DNA from 2 places in the Mycobacterium sp. D16R24 genome. Region 2 is predicted to be linked to the other one. Evidence: riboswitches for the same ligand, from Rfam matches in the RefSeq annotation. Region 2 holds a riboswitch; the other holds the start of a gene.
The links. A riboswitch is a leader RNA that binds a small molecule or an ion and turns the genes downstream of it on or off. The one in region 2 is predicted to bind cobalamin.
Positions count from the first base shown of each region.

Region 1 (4,210 bases), on a different contig from region 2:
GCACCATATCGTTGCGTTCCGGCTCGCCATGCACCAGCACGTCCAGGCCAAGCTTCTCCTGTAGCGCAATGACATCGGCGACCTCGGCACGCATCCGTCGCACGTACTCGGCGTCGTCGATCTCGCCCTTGGTCAGGGCCTGTCGCGCCTTGCGGATCTCGACGGTCTGCGGGAACGACCCGATCGTCGTAGTCGGCAACTCGGGCAGCTTCAGCCGCTCGTCCTGACTACGACGGCGCTCTGCGGCATCGCCGCGTGAAACACCTATCGCCAGAATCGAATCCAGCCGAGCACGAATCTGACCGTTGTTGAGACGCGGATCCGTCTTGCGAGATTCGACGGCCTCATTCGACGCCGCGAACTCCGCGGCAACAACATCGCGCCCCTCGCCCAGTGCCTGCGCCAGCACCACGACTTCCTTGACCTTCTCGTCAGCGAAAGCCAACCAGCTGCGCAGCTGGTCATCGAGTTCGGTCTCCGGTTCCAGCGAGTAGGGCACATGCAGCGTCGAGCACGATGTCGAGACCGCCACCGCGCCTGCCGATCCCACGAGCGTTCCGAGGGTGCCCAGCGCAGACTCCAGGTTGGTGCGCCAGATGTTTCGGCCATCGACAACACCGGCCACAACGGTCTTTCCGGCCAGCTCCGGCACCGAGGCAATGCCCGATGCCGACCCGTAGACCAGGTCGATACCGATCGCCTCGATCGGGGTGCGGGCCAAGGCCGGGAGTGCGGCACCCAGGTCCCCGAAATAGCTCGCGACGAAGATCGCGGGCCGGTCGGCAACGGTGCCGAGGCGGCCGTACACCCGCTCGGCCAGCTCCGGGCCGTTCGGCAGGATGTCGGTGACGAGTACGGGCTCATCGATCTGGACCCAACCAATCCCGGCCTCCGAAAGCTGCACCAGCAGCTGCTCGTACAGCGATACCACCTCGTCGAGGCGCTCGATGGGTGCACCGGCTCCGTCGACGGACTTGCTCAACGCAAGGAAAGTGATGGGGCCGACGACAACCGGTCGAGCCAGAATACTTAGGGCTGCAGCCTCTTTCAGCTCACCGAACAGCTTCGTCGGGTTGAGCGTGAACTTTGTGTCCGGTCCGATCTCCGGCACCAGGTAGTGGTAGTTGGTGTCGAACCATTTGGTCATTTCCAGCGGCGTCACATCGTCATTGCCACGTGCGGCGGCGAAGTAGCGGTCGAGGTCGTCGCTAATGCCGGCGACGCGGGGCGGGAGCGCTCCCAGCAGCACCGCGGTATCGAGCACCTGGTCGTAGTACGAGAAGGTGTTCACCGGGACGGAGTCGAGCCCGGCGGCCGCCAGTGCGGACCAGTTGTCGCGCCGAAGCCCGGCTGCGACGGTCTCAAGCTCGGTACGACTGGTGCGCCCGGCCCAGTAGCGTTCGGTAGCCCGTTTGAGCTCACGACGCGGGCCGATGCGCGCCGAACCGAGCGTGGTTGCCTTGAATGATGGAGTGGTCATGCTGTCCTCTGTCTACGGCGTGGTGGCCACCGCCCAGGACAAGCAAGCCGAGCCCGAGTAACCAGCACGCAATGTGCTGGTTGAAACCGATTCGGCCATACGCCCATTCCGCGAGGCGATGATCCGTCGGGCGCGGCGCACCCGACACAACTGGCAGGTCTTCGGACTTGCAGGCATTACCCGGGCTCAGGTTTTCCTACGGGCCGTCGCTTCCCAGGATCGTTGGTGGCTTTCCCAGTGCTTATGACGGCGATCGTTCCTGCATACCGCTGCGGGACAGTCCCGGATTCTCACCGGGTTCCCTCTCATGGCAGCCCCGTGGGGACCGTCACTCGATGCCAGTACCGACCGAAGCCGACACTGACAAACCAGCTGCGCCTTACATCATATGCACGCTCGCCCATCCAGTTATTAGTGACTATTCTCTAATATTGTGATCACACGTGACCAGGCACAACAGGTGCTCGAGGCCCAGCCATTCAGTCGCCTCCTGGGTACCTCAATCAGCCGGATCGACGAGTCCGGAGTGCAGCTCTCGCTGGACATCCGCGACGAGCTGCGCCAGCAGAGCGGATTCATTCACGGCGGAGTGCTGAGCTACCTGGCCGACAACGCGATCACCTACGCGTGCGGGCTCGGTCTCGGTGCCGACATCGTCACCAGCGGATACACCATCGAGTACGTGTCACCCGCCCGCGACGGCGTGCGCCTACTCGCCGACGCATCCCTGGTGAGCGCCGGACGCACCAAGGCTCTGGGCCGCTGCGAGATATCCGTCGAGGACCACGACGGCAACACCAAGCTTGTCGCGGTCGCCCAGGGCACGAGCATGGTTCGGCACCGTGGGGCGTAGGCCTCAGTACACCGCCGACGACATTCTCGATGCGGCGCTGAGGCTGGTGACTACGGGAGGGCCGTCGGCAGCCACGGCTGCCGCCATCGGACGGACCCTCGGTGCGCCCTCGGGGTCGATCTATCACCGATTCTCCAGCCGCGACGAGCTCATGGCCCGCCTCTGGCTGCGTTCGATCGCCCGCTATCAGGACGGGATTATCACGGCGCTCGCATTGCCCAATGCTCAGGAGGTCCTCTCCGCGACCATCGATCACGCCTTCGATTGGACGGGGGCGAACCGTAACGAAGCGCTGTTGCTACTCCAGTACGAGAAGGCCGATCTGGTGGCGCACTGGCCCGGCACCCTCGTCGCCGACCTCACGGCGCTGAACTCGCGGGTCCGCATGGCGTTGCGCGAGTTCGCCGAACGGCAGTTTGGTGAAGTCACTACCGAGGTGCTCGACAAGGTTATGTTCGCACTGATCGATATGCCCTACGCCGCGGTGCGGCGTCATCTCCCCGACAAGGGTGAGCCGGCGCCGTGGCTACGCGAGTTCATCCACACGAGCGCGCGGAATCTCCTCTCGCCGCAGAACTAGACCGTGGCGTATTTCTGACGCAGTGCCTTTTTGTCGAGCTTGCCGAGCGCGGTCAGCGGCAGCGAATCGGCGACGATCACATGCTTGGGCGACTGCACCGAACCCTTGCGGTCCTTGACTGCGGACTGAATCTCGGACGTCATCTTGGACACCGCGTCACCGCTGCGGTCGGCATCCGCACGCAGCACCACGATTGCCGTGACCGCTTCGCCCCACTTCTCGTCGGGCACCCCGATGACACCAACCTGCGCCACCGAAGGATGTTCGGCGACAACATCTTCCACCTCACGGGGGAACACGTTGAAACCACCAGTGACGATCATGTCCTTGGTGCGGTCGACGATGAACCAGAAACCGTCCTCGTCCTCGCGCGCGATATCGCCGGTACGCAGCCAGCCGTTCTTGAAGGTGTCGGCGGTCTGCTCGGGCAGTTCCCAATAGCCCCCCGCCACCAACGGTCCGGCCACGCAGATCTCGCCGGGCTCGCCCTGATTCACCGGCTGGTCGTTGTCGTCGAGCAGCGCGGTACGCAGGAATGCCGAGGGCCTGCCGCAGCTGGAGAGCCGCTGGGCATCGTGATCACCCTTGGCCAGGTAGCTGATCACCATCGGCGCCTCGGACTGTCCGAAGTACTGCGCAAAGATCGGCCCGAACCGCTCGATGGCCTCCGCCAGCCGCACCGGGTTGATGGCCGAGGCGCCGTAGTAAACGGTCTGCAGCGAGGACAGGTCGCGAGTGTGTGAATCCGGATGGTCCATCAGCGCGTAGATCATCGAGGGCACCAGCATGGTGGCCGTGATCTTGTGCTCTTCGATCGCGGCCAGCACGGCGCCCGCATCGAACTTGGGCAACACCACCATGGACCCACCCTTCATCAGGGTCGGCATGAAGAACGCGGCACCGGCATGTGAAAGCGGGGTACACATCAGGAATTTGGGGCGCTCCGGCCACTCCCACTCGGCCAGCTGGATCTGCGTCATGGTGAGAATCGACTGTGAGGTGCCGATGACGCCCTTGGGCTTACCCGTCGTTCCGCCCGTATAGGTAAGGCCATTGATGTGGTCCGGCGACAGGTTGACCGGCACCAGCGGCTTCGCCGCAAGATCCGCGGCCGCGGCGACCAGGTCATGCCCAACCTCGGCCAGCTCGGCGGGGACCGGGCCGAGTGTCAGAACGCGGGTCAGCGTAGGCACCTTCTCCACCAGGGCGGCGGCGCGCTCGACGAACTGCGGGGTGGGGTCGATGACCAGCGTGGTGATCTGGGCGTCGGCCAGCACATAGGCATGGTCGTCGAGCG
Region 1 covers NZ_MAEV01000031.1:36,652-40,861, reverse strand. Annotated here, with positions in the region: gene metE (5-methyltetrahydropteroyltriglutamate--homocysteine S-methyltransferase) at 1-1,480, opposite strand, end outside; cobalamin riboswitch at 1,615-1,838, opposite strand; gene B4383_RS23150 (PaaI family thioesterase) at 1,914-2,333, shown strand; gene B4383_RS23145 (TetR/AcrR family transcriptional regulator) at 2,323-2,913, shown strand; gene fadD8 (fatty-acid--CoA ligase FadD8) at 2,910-4,210, opposite strand, start outside.
Region 1: it holds a riboswitch for cobalamin, as region 2 does, so the genes downstream of both, metE (5-methyltetrahydropteroyltriglutamate--homocysteine S-methyltransferase) here and B4383_RS19245 (CbtB-domain containing protein) in region 2, are expected to answer to the same signal.

Region 2 (4,210 bases):
TGAGGTCGTGCAGAGCGGCGATGATCGTGATGCCCAGCATCTGTGCCGAGCTGAGTATCGAATACTGATGGCGGACATCCAGATGATTGGTGGGCTCGTCCAGCACCAAGACACGCGGTTGCTGTGCGAGGGCGCGAGCGATGAGAACCCGTTGGCGTTCCCCGCCCGAGAGGGAACTGAACGTGCGGTCGGCCAGCGCTGTCACATCCGCAGTCTCGGTCGCCTCCGCGCAGATGCGCCGGTCCTGTTCCGAGGTGCTGCGCAGGGATGTGCCGTGCGGCAGCCGGCCGGTGGCGACCACTTCTGCGGCCGTGAAATCAAAATCCAAGGACATGTCCTGAGTCAGCGCCGCCACCTGACGGGCGTTCTCCCGCATGCTGATGGCCCGTACTGACACGCCGCTGACCGCTACGTCGCCGGTGGTGGGAGTGAGCGCGCGGTACAGGCAGCGCAGGGTTGTCGACTTGCCGCTGCCGTTGGGGCCGACGATTCCCACGAACCCCCCGGGCGCGACCTGCATGTCGATGCTGGAGACGATCCGGTTGCCCGCGATGTCGACCGACACGCTTCGGTAGGTGACGTCCATCAGCCGACAGCCCCCGCAGACATCGCGCGCCGGCGTATCAATCCGACGAAGGCCGGTACTCCGACGGCTGCGGTGATCGCGCCCAGCGGAAGCTCCTGGGGCGGAATCATGGTCCTTGCAACGAGATCGGCGGCGACGAGGAAGCACGCGCCCAGTACCGGAGCCACGATCAAGACTCGGCGGTGGTCCGCGCCGACCAGCAGCCGTGCCGCGTGCGGAATGACCAGTCCCACGAACCCGATGGCTCCGCAGATGGAGACAAAACATCCGGTCATGGCGGCTGACAGCACGAACAGTGCCACCCGGAATCGCCCGGCGTGCAGGCCCAGCGACGCGCTCACCTCGTCGCCCATGGACAGGGCGTTGAGTTGGCGGGCCAGCCCCGCGACGCAGACGAACCCGATCACGGTCGCCGCGAGCGCCACCGGAACCTTGTCCCAGGACGACGCCCCCAGGCTGCCGAGCAGCCAGAACATGACGCTGCGCGCCGCTTCGCCGTTCGGCGCCAAGAACACCAGTACGGTCGTCACCGCGGACAGTCCGTAGCCCACTGCGGTGCCCACCAGAACAAGTCGCAGCGGCACCAAACCCTGTGGTGTACGAGCGATTTGGTACACGAGTGCGGTCGCGGCGAGGGCGCCGAGGGACGCGGAAAGTGACAGCGCGTAGGCGCCAAAGGTGCCGAGCACCCCATAGACCACCACTGCAGTGGCGCCCACCGAGGCCCCCGACGAGATGCCGAGAACGTACGGATCGGCCAGGGCATTGCGGACCATCGCCTGCACGAGAACGCCCACCACCGCCAGTCCGGCGCCGACAAGGATCGCGAGAATCACCCGAGGCAGCCGGGACTCGATGACGATCCGGTAGTTCGCCGCGTCGGCGGCCCGAACGGACCCGCCCGTGGCGCCGACCCAGAGGAAGTGCAGACAGTCGCGCCAGGGCACGTCGGCAGTACCGAACGCGAGCCCACCGACCGAAAGCAGTACCAGTGCCACCAGGCCACCGGCCGCCGCGAGGACCACCGGCCGCTCGTGTTGTGCTGCGGGCATCGGTCTTCCTGCGTCGTCGGGTCGCCGACAGCGGGGCATGACGGATACGCCAAGTCAGGCACTACCCACCAGGCGATCCCTCGGCACTGGCGAATGACCGCACCGGGTGGTGCGGCCGCGTTGGCAGGTCTTCGGACTCGTGGACACGAGGCCTTGCGGGCCTCACCTACTGGCGGCTGCTTCCCGGGCCTTGGCCCAGTGCTCTTTGGTGCCGCTGTCGTTTCCACATACCGCTGCGGGGCAGTTCCGGATTCACGCCGGATTCCCTCTTGCGATCTCCGGGAGCACTTCCCTGGCGCTCTCGGAGAAACCAATGCGGGGCCAAAACTATCACTCGAACGCGCAGCCCAGCCGCGTCGACTAAGCTCAACTCGTCCTTCGACAGGACGGGAACCTGGTGTAATCCCAGGACGGTCGCGCCACTGTGAGAGTCAGACCCCGCCGTCGACAAGAACAGATCGGGACGCGGTATCCCGAAAAGGAGCAACATGGCACACACAACGTCCGCCAGCCATCCGGTTGCGGTGTCGATTCCCCAGGCCGCGCTGTGGTTGAGCGTGACCACCCTCCTGGGGCTGCTCGCCTATTACTTCATCGGCATCGACCAGGGTGCGGTGTCGATCTTCGGCAGCGACATGCACGTTCACGAGTTCGTGCATGACGCCCGCCACCTGCTCGGCTTCCCCTGCCACTAGCAGCGGGCCGAATACATGGAAAAGTCAATAATTCTGCGCGGCTTAGGTTTCGGCGCACTGGGTGGCCTGCTGTCCTTCATCTTCGGATGGATCTTTGTGGAGCCCGTCATCAACAGGGCGATCGCCTATGAGGAGGGCAGAGGCGAGGCGCAGGGCGTGCTCGACGAGGCCGCCGGTATCCACGCCCATCACGAGGGCGCGGAGCTGTTCAGTCGCTTCGCACAGGCCAATGCGGGCCTGGCGCTCGGTGTCATCGGATTCGGAATCGCGATGGGCGCGCTGTTCGCGGTGACGTACGTGGTGGCGATCGGCCGGGTCGGCAATCTGAGCCCGCGCGCGCAGGCGCTCGCCGTTGCGGGCGGGCTGTTTCTGGTGCTGTATGTGGTGCCGTTCCTGAAGCTCCCGGCTAACCCGCCTGCGGCGAGCGCCGAGGGCACCATCAAGGAGCGCACCGGGTACTTCGTGCTGATGATCCTTGTCGCCGCGATCGCGTTGGCAGTGGCGCTGTGGGTGGGTCGAAAGCTCTCCGAGCGGGTCGGTACCTGGACGGCCACTCTTGTTGCCGCCGCCGTGTTCATCGTGCTGGTCGGACTCGTCATGGCTGTGACACCGGGATTTGTCGAGGCGCCGCAACCGCTGCTCGATGCCGACGGGAAGATCGTCTATCCGGGCTTCCCGGCGCACGATCTGTATCTGTTCCGGCTGTACTCGTTCACTACGCAGGCGATTATGTGGGCGACGATCGGTCTCGGGTTCGCGACGGTTATCGGGCGTAGGCCCGTCAATGCGGAGACGTCCGTCACCGGCTAGCTAGCCGCATGTGACGGTCTTCGCGCGGGCGCTTATCGGGGTGTGACGGTCTTCGCGCGGGCGCTCATCGGGGTGTGACGGTCTTCGCGCGGGCGCTCATCCCAGCTTCTTGAAGACGCCCTTGGCCAGGCCGATGACCCATCCGGCCGCACCGGGGCCGAATGCGCGATCCCAATTCAGCTGGAAACTCACGACATACGGCTGGCGGTTGCGATCCTCGGCGTACCAGCTGAATGTCAGGTCGCCGGGCAGGTTGCCACCCTTAGCGCCGATGTAACGCCAGTTCTCGCTGTGCAGATCGATACCGGGTTCTGCTGACAGGATGCCGCGAATCGGAGCCGCCGGGCCGACGGCGACCTTCTGCAGTGCCGCGTGGACCCGGCAGATGTCTTCGGCGCTGCCGTACCACTCGATGCCGAATTTCGATGCGGGCGTGGTGGTCCGGTCCGGATCCAGCTTGTAGTCGTGGGTGTCGGCTTCGGAGAGCATCTGCCCGCGCTGGGCCGGTGTCGTGGCGTCCTTCCATTGCTGGCGGACGTCGGGTATTCCCCACCCGATGTTGAACAGCTCATGCATGGTGGGGAAGGGGGTCATCGATGCCGGGTCATGGTGCCCGCCGTCGGCAAGGGCCTTTTCTATCGCCTGCCGACCGAGGCGGTTGATCAGCATGTCTGTACCCATGTTGTCGCTCACCGAGATCATCTTCTGGGCGGCGGTGCGCACCGACACCGTGGAGCCCGTGGGGAGCTTGTCCATCGAGCTTCCGAGCGCCTTGCCGCGATCGGTGACGGTGAGTTGGTCATCCCAGGTGAGGGTGCCCGCATTGATGGCGGTACCGGTGGCCAACAGCACGTAGAGCTTGAAAACCGAAGCCAGCGGCATGGGTTCGGAGGTATTGGTTCCGGCGACCTGCTCGCATTGACCGTTGACGATCTTGGACGCCCGGTAGGAGTAGCGGCCGCCCGATGCTGACAGCACGGTGTCGACGTCGGACCAGTCGGCGATGGTGGGGGGCTGCTGATACGGAACCAGCCTGTCGACATCCCCCTTGTTGTTGGTGCGCAGCC
Region 2 covers NZ_MAEV01000022.1:77,638-81,847, forward strand. Annotated here, with positions in the region: gene B4383_RS19235 (ABC transporter ATP-binding protein) at 1-586, opposite strand, end outside; gene B4383_RS19240 (iron ABC transporter permease) at 586-1,638, opposite strand; cobalamin riboswitch at 1,743-1,968, opposite strand; cobalamin riboswitch at 1,974-2,098, shown strand; gene B4383_RS19245 (CbtB-domain containing protein) at 2,127-2,333, shown strand; gene B4383_RS19250 (CbtA family protein) at 2,349-3,143, shown strand; gene B4383_RS19255 (serine hydrolase) at 3,240-4,210, opposite strand, start outside.